Regions from separate parts of the Vibrio sp. RC2502 genome, predicted to be linked through region 1. Evidence: predicted binding sites of a transcription regulator. Region 1 holds the regulator's gene; each other region holds the start of a gene.
What was found. The regulator PurR, encoded in region 1, represses purine synthesis genes. The targets are predictions, from matches to a motif close to TNANGNAAACGTTTNCNTNA.
Positions count from the first base shown of each region.

Region 1 (4,991 bases):
CATCACCGTTAACAAGTGCACACAATTCAACATAATCAACAATAATTATAGTTACTGCTATTCATCTTATTTGATTACACTTAGGGGATATCCCTAATTGACTTTATGATGCAATACTCGAAGCATCCTTCAGGAGCCAAAAATGCAAGAAGTGAAAGCTTTTAATGAAAAGCGTGCTGAAATTTACTGGTGGTTTTCGAGCTTATTCGCTAAAGAACTCAGCGAAAAAGAACTAGAAACCTACCACAGTGTTGAAATTCGCAGTTTTTTAGCGGGCTTAGGTGAGAACGAATCACTCAAGCCAGCCGTTGATAGCCTAGTTGATGCCCTAAACAGACTCCAAGACCGCAATGATGCTCAACTAGAACTTGCAGCAGATTTTTGCGAGCTGTTCTTAAAAACAGATAAGTATGGGGCACTACCGTACGCTTCTATGTACATTGGTGAATCAGGTTTGCTTAATGACAAACCTGCAGAAGAGATGGAAAAACTGATGGCAGATTTTGGGGTTCAGGTAGACGAAAACCTCAAAGAACCAGCAGACCATCTCGCTGTCGAATTGGACTTTTTGGGCAACATGATCATTCGCTCAAATGAGTTAGAGCAAGAAAAACATATGGAAGAGGCTTTCGTTAAACAAAACGATTTCATCCAAAATCAACTCATGTCTTGGTTGCCAAAATTTGCTGAAAAATGTAAGCAATTTGATGATTTTGGCTTCTACTTAAGCGTTGCGCAACTATTAATTGCATTTTGTAAACTGGACAGCGCTTACCTTCTTGGTGAATAATCACCGCCTATTTTTAGGGAGCCTGCCTGTCGGGCTCCCTATTTTATTCGCTTGCTTTTAATCTGGCTCAAAGACGTTCGTTCATTTAGCAGTCAAAATGTGACTTCAAATACACAAAACTCTTGCTGAAAATATTGCCAGCCAGCCCACATAGGGCTAAAATGTGAACGCAAACGATTAAATATGATTTATATGTAAACCGCTGAAATATAGCGGTTTTTGTTTTTTATTAATAGGTTGATAACCACTTCCTCATATTTAGTAGGAAGCCGAGTACCTTCAACCAAGTTGCTACAAATCTTTTTATACCGATTTCGGTACAACCGCTGCCTACTAGAATAGACACTACTGTTGTTGTGGTGTTTAGTTTGCGCAAAAAACTAAGCGTATGGTTGTATTCACTACGGTATTAAGTAGCTCGATACAGGACATCATTTATGGCCACTATAAAAGACGTTGCTCGCTTAGCCGGCGTTTCTACCACGACAGTTTCGCACGTTATTAATAAGACACGTTTTGTTGCAGAAGCAACCCAAGAAAAAGTAATGAAAGCGGTTGATGAGCTTAACTACGCACCAAGCGCAGTTGCTCGTAGTTTAAAATGCAACTCAACTCGTACTATTGGTATGTTGGTAACACAATCAACTAACCTGTTCTTCTCTGAAGTGATCGACGGTGTAGAAAGCTACTGCTACCGTCAAGGTTACACGTTGATCTTGTGTAATACTGGCGGCATCTACGAGAAACAGCGCGACTACATCCGCATGCTTGCTGAGAAACGTGTAGATGGCATTTTGGTGATGTGTTCAGATCTAACCGAAGAACTAAAAGAGATGTTAGATCGTCACTCAGATATCCCGAAAGTTGTGATGGATTGGGGCCCAGAGAGTTCTCGTGCGGACAAGATCATCGATAACTCTGAAGAAGGTGGCTACCTAGCAACTAAATATCTTATCGATAACGGCCACACTGACATCGCCTGCCTTAGTGGTCACTTTGAGAAACTTGCTTGCCAAGAGCGTATCGCTGGTTTTCGTCGTGCCATGGCTGAAGCAAAACTGCCAATCAATGAAGATTGGATTCTTGAAGGTAACTTTGAATGTGATACTGCGGTACTGGTTGCAGACAAGATCACCGCGATGGAAAAACGCCCTACTGCAGTATTCTGTTTTAACGACACCATGGCACTTGGCTTAATGAGCCGTCTGCAACAAAACGGCATCAAGGTTCCAGATGACGTTTCTGTTATCGGTTACGACAACATTGAACTTGCAGAGTACTTCTCACCACCGCTAACAACGATTCACCAACCTAAACGTCGTGTGGGTAAAAATGCGTTTGAGATCCTACTTGAACGCATTAAAGATAAAGAACACGAAAAACGTGTGTTCGAGATGCAACCAGAGATTGTTATCCGCAATACCGTTAAGAAACTTAATTAAATGAACACAAGCGCCCTTAGGGGCGCTTTTTTTTATTAAAAAAATAACACTTCCCGCACACTTTGCCTCATTCTTAAAAACAATAACTTCCATAAGTTACTGTTTTCTTTACATGTGAATTATTAATTCCCGCTTCTTTTCAAACATTAAATACAATTCTCAATTATGAGTACCCATGCACAAAATGGCATTATTTATTGAATCAAGATCACGTTTTAAAATCTAAAGTGTGATGTTAATTCAATATACGAAGTATCCTCATCTGGTCACGCACAGGGCAAACCATCCGAAAGGGTGGGACGCAAAGCCTCCGGCCTGAACCATAGTAGTATATGGAAGGTAGCGGGGTTACCGATGGCAAGTGTGCAACCAATGTCTTTACCCTTTAATGACATTGCCTTTGCGCACGTTTGCTACTCTCTCGGACCTGACTTTTGGTGGCGTAATATTAATTACACCGAGATAACAAAACATGGATAAACCGATACTCAAAGACTCTATGAAGCTATTTGAGGCACTTGGTACTATCAAGTCGCGCTCAATGTTTGGTGGCTTCGGACTTTTCGCTGATGAAACGATGTTTGCACTAGTGGTAAACAACCAGCTTCATATACGAGCAGACCAACAAACTTCATCTGACTTCGAGACACAGGGTCTAAAGCCTTACGTTTATAAAAAACGTGGCTTCCCAGTCGTTACTAAGTACTACGCTATTTCCAGCGAACTATGGGAATCTAGCGATCGCTTAATTGAAGTAGCGAAAAAATCCTTAGAAAACGCCAAACTTGAGAAAGAACAACAAGCGAGCACTAAGCCTAATCGCTTGAAAGATCTGCCGAACCTGAGATTGGCTACAGAAAGAATGCTTAAGAAAGCGGGTATTGATTCTGTTGCTCAACTTGAAGAAGAAGGCGCACTAAGTGCTTATAAAGCGATCAGAGACACGCACTCCACCACAGTTAGCCTTGAGCTACTTTGGGCCTTAGAAGGTGCTATTAACGGCACACACTGGAGTGTAGTCCCCCAGTCTCGTCGTGAAGAATTAATGAATGGCCTTTCGTAACAGAAGTCTGCTCTAATCTATCGACTAAAACCGCAGTGCGAACTGCGGTTTTTTTATGAAATTTTTTTAGCTCCCCTCGTGTCTACTCCTTTGTAAATCCCAAAACACCCGTATCTTCAGCGCCACGACTTAGTTTCGATAACGAGATTGTTAAAACAATATTCAGTATGAATACTTTAAGCGGTAGCCTAGATATAGAAACGGAGCACACATGAATAAAAAACTTATCTTTGGACTGATACTTGTTGCCACCATTCTTTTGTTAGGCGCTAATTTTGGTCAATATCTAACGCTTGAAAACGCAAAAGCGCAGCAAGAAGCACTCAATTCATTCATCGAAGCCAACATCGTCTATGCCGCCACGCTGTATTTTTTAGCGTATGTTGCGATTACCGCATTTTCTATTCCCGGAGCAGCAGTGGTTACTTTGCTAGGCGCAGCGTTGTTTGGGTTTTGGTTTAGCTTACTTTTGGTTTCTTTTGCCAGTACGATCGGTGCGACCTTAGCTTTCTTGAGTAGCCGATATTTGCTTAGGGATTGGGTTCAATCGAGATTTGGGGAAAAGCTTGTTGCGATTAACCAAGGAGTAAAAAAGGATGGCGCGTTTTATCTGTTTTCTTTGCGCTTAATTCCAGTGTTCCCATTTTTCCTCATCAACCTACTGATGGGATTAACACCTATGAGCATTGCGCGCTTTTATTTAACCAGTCAAATAGGCATGCTCCCTGGTACTGCCGTTTACCTTAACGCTGGTACTCAGTTAGCAACCATTGATAGCCTTTCTGGTATCGTATCCCCGACGGTATTAGCATCTTTTGCTTTGCTGGGGCTGTTTCCAATACTCGTAAAATGGGTTATGAATAAGGTCAGACCAACCCCTACTCAGCCAAATGGCAGTATTTGATGAAAATCTTTATCGCGAAAAATCCAGCAGAAGCGCACATCGTATGTGAACTATTAAAAACTGAAGATATATGCTGTGAGGTGCGTGGCGAAGGACTTTTTGGTCTGAAAGGTGAGCTTCCTTTTGGCGATGATACTGATCCTTATGTTTGGCTATTAGATCCAGAACAACAATTGAAAGCTCACGCAATTATTGAAGCATTTAGGCAGCAGTCACAAAGAAACATATATGAAGACTGGCAATGTCCTCATTGTCTTGAACACAACGAAGGACAGTTTGGTGCGTGTTGGCAATGTGGATATCAAATTGGGGAGCCATGATCGTTCCCCTATTCTCGCATTTCAGGTGTCTATATTGATGGCTAGACGACGATACTTTGTTGCTTTATAAATTCGATAGAGTGTTGGTTAAAATCTTCAGGACGCTCTACATTGCAGACATGACCGCAGTTTGGAATTTCACGCAAGATACTGAGCTTATGCGCTGCAACCATCTCTTTCACCGGTTGGATGAACATATAGTCTCTATCACCCATCAAATACAATGTCGGTATAGGTAACTCTCTGTCTTTGAAGTACTTCATCAATGGGTTTACATCCGCGGCAAGAATAAACCAGCGTTTAAACTCTTTTTGGCACAGCTTCTTTGCTTCTCGAATAAACAAATGCCTTGATTCACGCTGACTTCGTTGCGGCATCACAATGTAGGCAAACAGCTTATACAACCACATATAAGGCAAGATATGTTTACAGAAGTTACCCAACTTAACCAAAATCTGCGAACGCGTATTCA
Region 1 is NZ_CM141453.1:2,220,841-2,225,831, forward strand. Features, by position in the region: gene torD (molecular chaperone TorD) at 143-790, shown strand; gene purR (HTH-type transcriptional repressor PurR) at 1,228-2,232, shown strand; cyclic di-GMP riboswitch class I at 2,499-2,588, shown strand; gene ACYJZR_RS10390 (TfoX/Sxy family DNA transformation protein) at 2,705-3,295, shown strand; gene ACYJZR_RS10395 (TVP38/TMEM64 family protein) at 3,507-4,199, shown strand; gene ACYJZR_RS10400 (putative signal transducing protein) at 4,199-4,519, shown strand; gene ACYJZR_RS10405 (alpha/beta fold hydrolase) at 4,561-4,991, opposite strand, start outside.

Region 2 (4,991 bases), 1.3 Mb from region 1:
TATTCGCTTGCAAAACCGGCCATTATTGGCGTTGCAACGAGCGGCAGAAGGCGTTGGGAGAGGGGAAATTCCCCCACCGCTACCAGAAAAAGGCGCATCGGAAATTCGTTCGGTAACTCGTGCGTTTAACCAGATGTCGAAAGGGATTCAAGAGCTCGAAGAAGACCGCGCTCTGTTAATGGCAGGCATCAGTCATGATTTACGTACGCCGCTGACGCGAATTCGTCTCGCTACTGAAATGATGTCGCCAGAAGACAGCTATTTGGCGGAAGGGATCATCAGTGACACGGAAGAGTGCAATGAGATCATCAGCCAATTTATGGATTATCTAAAGCCTGTAAACAAAGAATCGTTTGAGTCGGTTGATGTCAGTACCATCGCTAGTGACGTGGCGAGCTCTGAAGGGGGATATGAAGTCGAGATTGAAACGGACTTGAACATGCACCTTCCTCCTGCGAAAGGCAGCCCGATTGCTATTAAGCGAGCGGTGAGTAACTTAGTTGTCAACGCACTGCGTTATGGCAACGGTTGGGTGAAAATCAGCACAGGCGTGACGGCAGACAAACAGTTGGTTTGGATATGTGTAGAAGACAACGGGCCGGGGATTGAGCAGTCGCAAATCGCGAAGTTGTTCGAACCGTTTACCCGTGGTGATACGGCGCGTGGCAGCGAAGGTACTGGTCTGGGGTTAGCGATTGTAAAACGTATTGTTATCCAACATTCAGGTTCGGTGGTGATGCGTAATCGCAGTGAAGGCGGCTTGATCGCCCAAATCAGTTTCCCGACCAAATAACCCTCTAAAACCAAAAAGCCCAACCCAAAATGTGGTTGGGCTTTTTAGTTTCTAAGTACAGGTATTAAGACTCTTTCACTTCTTGAGCGACAAGTTCATCTTCTTCTGTCAGTTTTTCTGGAAGCAGCAAGTTCAGCAGTATCGCGGTGATACCGCCAGCAGCCACACCGGTTGAGAAGATGCTTTTAATAAACTCAGGCATAAACTGCAGAATCTCAGGTTTCTGAGCAATACCTAACCCCATCGAGAATGACAACGCCATAATCAGAATCGCGCGGCGGTCGAGGTCAACACGCGAGATAATGCGCACGCCTGCAGCGGCAATGGTGCCGAACATCACGATGGTAGCGCCACCAAGTACAGGTTCTGGGATCAGCTGAACAAAACTAGCCACGCCCGGGAATAGACCAAGAATCACTAACATGCCCGAGATAAAGTAACCCACGTAACGGCTTGCGACGCCCGTTAGCATGATAATGCCGTTGTTTTGACTGAAGGTAGAGTTTGGAAAGCTGTTGAATACCGCAGCGATAGCCGAGTTCAGACCATCCGCTAATACCCCACCTTTGATACGCTTCATGTAAATAGGGCCTTTAACTGGCTCGCCAGATACTTCAGACGTTGCGGTAATGTCGCCGATCGCTTCCAACGCCGTGATAAAGAAAATCAGCACGAGAGGGATAAATAGTGACCAGTCAAATGACAAGCCGTACTGCATCGGAATCGGTAGCGCAACGAGGTTGGTTTCCCCCAATTTTGAGGTGTCGACCATACCCATGAAGTATGCCATTACATAGCCAACTAGCATGGCAATCACGATCGAAGCCACGCGAATGTATGGGTTTTTAGAACGATTCAAAATCACAATTAAACCAAGTACGGTACCAGCGAGCGCCAGTTTGTCTAAGCTACCAAAAGTACCGTCGCCCATTGCAGCATAGCCACCACCCATAGAAACCAAGCCGACTTGGATCAGCGTCAGGCCAATCAGAGTTACGACAATGCCAGAGACGAGAGGTGTGATGATGCGACGTGCATGCTCAAGCACACGAGACAGTAAAATCTCGGCAAAAGAGGCGACTAAAATCGTACCGAAAATCGCCGCCATCATGGTGCTGATGTCCGCGCCACCTGCTTTGAGTGATAAACCCGCACCGATGATTGGACCCAAAAAGTTAAAGCTGGTGCCTTGCACCGATAGCAAGCCGGAGCCGACAGGGCCAAAGGTACGGATTTGGATAAAGGAAGAAACACCAGATGCAAACAGCGACATGCTGATAATGGTGTTGGTTTGATCGGCCGGAACGCCCAAAGATTGGCAAATGATTAAGGAAGGTGTAATCACCGCAACGAACATCGCCAATAAATGCTGAAGTGCAGCAAAAATCGTTTGTGGCAGTGGTGGACGATCATTTAATTGATAGACCAGTTCCGAAGATCGGTTTGAAGTTGTCATGATTTGTCTCGCTAGTCGCAATGTGTTCCCAGATCTCGCTGAATGGGAGGGCTGGGTGGAGTTGACGTCGTTACCTGTGATTGCTGTTAATCAGTGTCAACTCAGGTTGGTGAAGTGTGATGAGGCACACTCTAGAAATTTTGAGCGCGATTATAGAGAGATTTACCTAAAAAGCAATCGTTTGCTATTGGTGGCGGCACTAAAAAACGAGCCATTTGGCTCGCTTTAAGATTTACGCTTTGGAGTAGATATCACGCTCGCCTAGCCAGCGTTCGATGATGGCGGCTGCATTGGTTGGGTAATTGTCGTGAATATGACGTGCAATACGTTGAACTTCGGGAATTAAGCGTTGATCTCGAACTAAATCGGCAATTTTGAAATCAGCCAAGCCTGTTTGTTTGGTGCCCAATAATTCGCCGGGCCCGCGGATCTCGAGGTCTTTCTGCGCAATAACAAAGCCATCGTTACTTTCACGCAGAACACCGAGGCGTTTTTGCGCGGTTTTCGACAGAGGGGAGTGGTACAGCAGGACACAGTGACTGGCAACCGAGCCTCGACCGACGCGGCCTCTTAACTGGTGTAACTGCGCCAAACCAAGGCGTTCAGGGTTTTCGATGATCATCAAGCTAGAGTTTGGCACGTCTACGCCAACTTCTATCACCGTCGTGGCTACGAGCAGGTGGAGCTTGTTGTCTTTAAACTCTTGCATGACAGCTTGCTTTTCGGCGGGTTTCATACGGCCATGAACTAGGCCAATTTTTACATCTGGCAGTTTGCGCTGCAACTCTTCGGCGGTGTCTGCTGCGGCTTGCGCTTCTAACACTTCTGATTCATCGATCAGCGTACACACCCAATACGCTTGCTTGCCTTCGTTAAGACAAGCGTTTCGTACCCGCTCGACAATGTCGTCACGTTTGGTATCTGGAATGGCGACGGTTTGAATCGGTGTTCGGCCTGGTGGTAATTCGTCTATCACCGACGTTTCCAAATCAGCATACGCTGTCATTGCTAGCGTGCGAGGAATCGGAGTCGCCGTCATGATGAGCTGATGCGGATACGCGCCTTGTTTTGCCCCTTTCTCACGTAACTCTAATCGCTGATGGACGCCAAAACGGTGCTGCTCATCAATGATGACTAAAGCTAGGTGATGAAATTCCACATGTTCTTGGAAGAGGGCGTGAGTACCCACTATCATTTGCGCTTCACCGCTGGCAATGCGAGCCAGTTCCGTCTCTTTGGCTTTGCCCTTGAGCTTACCAGCAAGCCAGCCCACTTGAATGCCCATGGCTTCAAACCAGTTGGCGAAATTGATGGCGTGTTGTTCAGCGAGCAGCTCAGTTGGTGCCATTAGTGCGACCTGATAACCGTGCTCGATAGCTCGAACCGCAGCCAGTGCCGCGACGAGGGTTTTTCCTGAGCCTACGTCACCTTGGACAAGACGCATCATTGGGTGCGGCTTTTCGAGGTCGGATTCAATCTCTTTCACCACGCGTGCTTGAGCATTGGTCGGAGAAAACGGCAGTTGCGCCAACAGCTGTTTTTTCAGTTTGTCACATGGTGCGAGCGGTAAGGCGATATCTTGCTGGCCTTTGCTGCGAACCGCCAACATCGATAAGTTCTGAGCGAGCAACTCTTCCATGATCAAACGGATTTGAGCGGGGTGCTTACCTTCATCAAATTCATCTAAATTAATGGTTGGCGGCGGGCGATGAATGGTGTGCAACGCCTGCGACATAGTAATCTGATGGTTATACAAGCCCGAAGGTAGCAATTCTTGCACTGCCGCTTTATCGAGTAGCACCAATGCTTGCTCAGTAAGGTTACGTAAAGTGATTTGACGCAGGCCATCTGTGGTTGGATAAACCGGGGTTAAGCTTTGTTCCACATCTGGCTTGTGTTCACTGGCGTAAAATTTGTAGTCAGGGTGCACAATTTCCAGCCCCATACCACCACGCTTAATTTCTCCGTAAGCGTGTACTAACTTACCCTGTGAAAAATTGTTCTTCATCGCTGCAGTAAAGTTGAAAAAACGCAGCATGATGGTGCCATTGCCGTCACTGATTTTGACTGTCAGCATTTTGCGTTTACCAAAAATGGTATCGACGGTCATGACTTTACCTTGTACCGCGGCCCAAAGGCCTGCGTGCAGTTTGGCAATAGGATAAATGCGGGTGCGATCTTCGTAGCGTAGAGGCAGGTGGAACAACAAATCTTGAACGCTATGCAAGCCGACTTTAGCGAGTTTTTCTGCGACTTTGGCGCCAACTCCTGATAGAGAAGTTAAAGGAACAGCAGATAGCATTTGGGCAGACATAGAAAGCTCAAGAAAATGGTTAACATAGCAGTATGTTAACCATTGAGCTGTGTTTTTGTACAGGAAAAACTATAAGAAGTGGCGTAGAAAGCGAGGGCTTTCGACGTTATGTTTCAGCTTAAGCTTTTTGCATCTCTTGCCACCACGCCTCATCTGCGATGATTTGACCTTCATCGTCGAGTGGCGGGTATTCCAGTTTCTTGCGTTTCGCTACTTTGGCAAGCACTGGGTGACCACGTTCAAATAAGATGCGATGAATGGTTTCTTTTGGTAGTGCGCTTTCTTCTCGATCATACATGCCTGCCGCTTCACGTTGGCGTTGCGCTTCATACAGAATGACCGCGCTGGCGACCGAAACATTCAAAGACTGCACCATTCCAATCATCGGAATAATGATGTCTTGATCGGCGAGTTTTTTCGCTTGTTCA
Region 2 is NZ_CM141453.1:158,304-163,294, forward strand. Features, by position in the region: gene envZ (two-component system sensor histidine kinase EnvZ) at 1-793, shown strand, start outside; gene ACYJZR_RS00735 (uracil-xanthine permease family protein) at 858-2,249, opposite strand; gene recG (ATP-dependent DNA helicase RecG) at 2,482-4,563, opposite strand; gene trmH (tRNA (guanosine(18)-2'-O)-methyltransferase TrmH) at 4,682-4,991, opposite strand, start outside.
Region 2: the regulator PurR is predicted to act here: its motif matches at 2,419-2,438, upstream of ACYJZR_RS00735 (uracil-xanthine permease family protein).

Region 3 (4,991 bases), 170 kb from region 1:
CAGAAGCGCGTAACCAAGGTATCTCAGAGCAGGTAATCAGTGCCGCTTTCGCAAATGTTGAATACAAGCCGAGAGCAGTAACAGCAGACCGCAACCAACCAGAGAAAAAACTGACGTTGGATGAATACATTCCTCGTGCAGTCCCTGAGTGGAAAGTAAAGCAAGCCAAAGCACTATACAAAGAGCACTATGCGGAGCTTAAGCGCATAGGCGATCAATACGGCGTGCAACCTCGCTTTATTGTTGCGCTCTGGGGTGTAGAAAGTAACTTTGGCAAGTTTACAGGTAACTTCCGCGTAATTGATGCGTTGTCGACGATGGCATTTGAAGGTCGTCGTGAAGAATTTTTCCGCAAAGAGACCATGGCGGCGCTGCAAATCCTTGATCAAGGCCATATCGAGCTAGATAATTTTAAAGGTTCTTGGGCTGGTGCGATGGGACAGTGTCAATTTATGCCAAGCTCTTTCCTACGTTTTGCCGCCGATGGTAACGGAGACGGAAAAAAAGACATCTGGCAATCAGAAGCGGATGTGTTTGCGTCTACCGCTAACTACTTGAGCGAGTCTGGCTGGGACGATAAGTTTACTTGGGGGCGCCAAGTGAAAGTGCCGAAAGGGATTGATCGTAGCCTAGAAGGACGCGGGGCAGAAAAAGGCAAATATCTTCAGGAGTGGAGTAAACTTGGCATCACGAAGTACGATGGCAGTCCATTACCTAAACTGAATGAAGATATCCAAGCATGGCTTATCATGCCTGACGATGAAAACGGTCGTACGTATCTGGTTTACAATAACTATAACGTACTGATGAAGTGGAACCGCTCTTACTACTTCGCGCTTGCCGTCAGCCATCTTGCTGATCGCATTTCATTCTAGTTCGTTAGTAAATACTGTTTTATAGGGGCTCTTCGGAGCCCTTTGTTTTTCCCACATTCTTATCGAGGTACTGCGTGTTATCTGAACGTGCTGCGCAAATGGTGATCTTTTCTGCATTGATCAAACATAAAAACTTTACTGCGGCGGCGAAAAGCCTTGGAGTGTCAGTATCTCACGTCAGCAAACAGCTTAGTCAGTTAGAGGAATCTCTTGGCATCAAGCTTGTTCAACGCACCACGCGTAGTTTTACGCCTACCGAAGCGGGAAAAACGTTTTATCATCATTGTGAACAAGTGGTGCAGGCGGTGAGTAGTGCGACGTTAGAAATGGAAAGCCAAAGGGATGAAGTGGCTGGGCTGGTTCGCCTCGGGTTATCTCAATCATTTGGAACGCTGCACATCATTCCTGCGATTCAAGAGCTGCGTGAGTTGTATCCACAGCTTCAAGTGGAAGTGCATTTGTTTGACTACAAGGTCGATATGCTGGCGGAAGGGCTCGATCTGTGGGTAACAAACAATGAGCACCTACCAGAGGGCTACATTGCGCAGCGTTTGACGGACTGCCAGTTTGTGGTGGCAGCATCGCCGGATTATTTGCTTAAGTATGATACTCCGACTGAGCCGAACGACTTGTCTTTGCACAACTGCTTGATCTATCGCAGTTGGGAGCGTGATTACACAGGATGGGCATTTACCAAGGGACAACAAGAGCTAAACGTCAAAGTCTCCGGCAACTACTCTGTCGATTTAGCAGAAGCTGTCCGCGACGCCGCGATTGCTGGATGGGGGATTGCGTATCTCGCAACGTACTTGCTTGGTGATGAGTTCAGAACGGGTAAGTTGATTCAACTATTGCCAGACTGGAAAGCGAGCCAGTCGATGCCATTTTATGCGGTGTACCCAAGTCGTCAGCACATGCCGAAAAAAATATCAGCCGTTATCAACTTTATTAAACAGAAAATTGGCAACCCGTGTCACTGGGATCAGCGCCTCGCACCTTACATCTCTATTCCCAAGTAGATTCGTTAATAACGTTCAAGAGGTGTTTGTAGTCGATTTTCTCTAAGCAAAACATTTTTCGACTATTCAGTGGTTGTATAAGGTGATTTGTCTCACAAAATTTTTCCAAATCTAGAAACATCTTTTCCATATGGAAATAATAAAAACAAGCAAACGTTTATCTATAGCAAATTCAATTAGTTATTTGTGTGGTTAATTATTGTTCGCTTGAACTTTTCACACTGTTAACATCCTCAACTTGCGCCATTTTGAGTCCGCTATACAATCCGGTGCCTTCCATATCCCCCTTCTGTCGGATTCATTTTATGAACTCAATTATTGGTATCGTAGCCATACTATTCGTAGCATGGCTACTTTCTACAAATAGAAAAAATATAAAGCTGAGAACAGTGGCGTTTGCGTTTGCTTTACAGGTGCTGTTTGCATTGTTGGTTTTATATGTACCAGCAGGACGAGATGCGCTGAATTCAGTAAGCAGCGTAGTGTCGAATTTGATCAACTACGGTCAAGAAGGCATCGCGTTTTTATTCGGTAATTTGGCGACAGGGGGCTTCACCTTTGCGATCAATGTACTGGGTATCATCGTTTTCTTCTCCTCTCTTATCTCCGGTCTTTATCACATTGGTGTGATGCCAAAAGTTATCAACTTCATTGGTGGTGGTATTCAAAAGCTTCTTGGCATTGGTCGTGCTGAGTCTTTGTCTGCAACGGCAAACATTTTTGTCGGCACTATCGAAGCGCCACTTATGGTGAAACCCTACCTAAAACACATGACTGATTCGCAGTTCTTTGCGGTAATGACAGGTGGTTTGGCGTCAGTAGCTGGTGGTACGTTGGTAGGTTATGCCTCGTTGGGTGTCGATCTTAACTACCTTATCGCTGCTGCCTTTATGTCTGCGCCCGCAGGCTTGTTGATGGCGAAAATTCTCATGCCAGAAGATGTGAACAAAGCACCAGATATCGACATTAGCCAAGTGGAAATTCCACGCGCAACTAACGTGGTTGAAGCGTTAGCCGATGGCGCAATGGCGGGTGTTCGTATCGCTGTGTCTGTAGGTGGTACGTTGTTAGCGTTCATCAGCGTAATCGCGTTGCTGAACGGCATGCTAGGTTGGGTTGGAGACCTTATTGGTACGCCACTAAGCTTTGAGCTTATCTTAGGCTACGTATTTGCACCTGTCGCATGGTTGTTAGGTGTGCCATGGGAAGAGGCGATTACGGCGGGCTCGCTTATCGGTAACAAGATCGTGGTGAACGAGTTTGTTGCTTTCATCCAACTAGCAGAAGTGAAATCTCAGCTAAGTGCTCACTCTCAAGCTATCGTAACTTTCGCACTGTGTGGTTTTGCAAACATCTCTAGTATGGCAATGTTGATCGGCGGATTGGGTTCTTTGGTACCAGAGAAGCGTGCATTTGTTTCTAAGCATGGTTTCCGCGCGATTATTGCCGGCGTTATGGCGAACTTGATGAGTGCTTCTATTGCGGGTGTGATTTTAAGTCTGTAATTGAAATAGATATCTAAAATTAGCAAAAAGGCTCCTTGCGGAGCCTTTTTCGTATCTCAATATTGATGTTATTGTTCAGTATGGAACTGCTCGCAAGCCAACATCGTGTTCTCAATCAAGCTTGCTACGGTCATTGGGCCAACACCACCAGGAACCGGAGTAATGAAGCTCGCGCTTTCGCGGGCTTTGTCGTATTCCACATCGCCCACTAGCTTGCCTGAATCAAGACGGTTAATGCCTACATCGACAACCACTGCGCCTTTTTTAATCCACTCGCCAGGGATGAAGTTTGGCTTACCTACCGCGACCACAACAACGTCAGCTTGACGTACGTGGCTTTCTAGATCTTTGGTAAAGCGGTGGCATGTCGTTGTTGTACAACCAGCAAGCAGCAGCTCAAGTGTCATTGGACGACCAACAATGTTTGATGCGCCAACCACAACCGCATGTTTACCACGAAGCTCGATGTTGTAACGGTCGAGTAGGGTAATGATGCCTTTAGGCGTACAAGAGCGAAGCTTAGGAATACGTTGCGCAAGACGACCAACGTTGTAAGGGTGGAAGCCATCCACGTCTTTTTCTGGATGAATACGCTCTAGAACGTGTGTGGTATCAATACCAGCAGGAAGTGGCAACTGAACTAAAATGCCGTCAATTTCGTTGTCGTTGTTCAACTCATCAATAAGAGCAAGCAGCTCCTCTTCAGATGTTGAAGCCGGAAGGTCAAACGACTTGGATACAAAGCCAACTTCTTCACATGCGCGGCGTTTGCTGCCCACGTAAACTTGAGATGCTGGGTCTTCACCAACCAGAACAACTGCTAGGCCAGGAGCGCGTAAACCTGCTGCGACGCGAGCTTTAACACGTGCTGCAACTTCAGATCGAACAGTTTGGGAAATGAGAGTTCCGTCTATATTTTGAGCAGTCATGACTTTCCTTATAAATTAAGAAGGCAAATTATCTGCGGCGCATTGTCGCAGAAATTCTAATTAACATCCATACGCAAACGTTTGCCTTGTGGTGTTTTTGAACATTAAGCGTTTTAATGGACTTTTTTTAGGCATTCAGATCAGAATGTTATGAAAACCCGTTGATTTACCCGTTTGAACTCGTATAATCCTGTCCCTGTAGCGCGCCCTTAGCTCAGCTGGATAGAGCACGTCCCTTCTAAGGATGTGGTCATTGGTTCGAATCCAATAGGGCGTGCCATTTATTCTAAAAAGCCCCGATAACTCTTTGAGTTTCCGGGGCTTTGTCGTTTTAGAACATTCGATATTAATCGCTACGTCACCTACAACTTTTGACTGAGATTATAGCTATTGCAATCTCTAGCAATTAACATGAGCTCATATTAGTTGCTTTCCTGTTTATCTTTATGCCTGCCACGTCTAGATTTTATGAACAACACGCAGATTGTTTAGCGGAGCAATACACTTCGCTCAAGTTTGAGGATGTCCACGCGAGCTGGAGAGCTTTCTGGCCTCAAGCCAGAGATCGCGTCTTAGATGTTGGGGCTGGCTCTGGTCGAGACGCTAAATGGATGGCTGAACATGGATGTGAAGTTATTGCGATTGAACCTGCTCAAGCGCTTC
Region 3 is NZ_CM141453.1:2,388,981-2,393,971, reverse strand. Features, by position in the region: gene ACYJZR_RS11150 (lytic murein transglycosylase) at 1-875, shown strand, start outside; gene ACYJZR_RS11145 (LysR family transcriptional regulator) at 950-1,894, shown strand; gene ACYJZR_RS11140 (NupC/NupG family nucleoside CNT transporter) at 2,200-3,399, shown strand; gene folD (bifunctional methylenetetrahydrofolate dehydrogenase/methenyltetrahydrofolate cyclohydrolase FolD) at 3,468-4,328, opposite strand; tRNA gene ACYJZR_RS11130 (tRNA-Arg) at 4,532-4,608, shown strand; gene ACYJZR_RS11125 (methyltransferase domain-containing protein) at 4,775-4,991, shown strand, end outside.
Region 3: the regulator PurR is predicted to act here: its motif matches at 2,040-2,059, upstream of ACYJZR_RS11140 (NupC/NupG family nucleoside CNT transporter).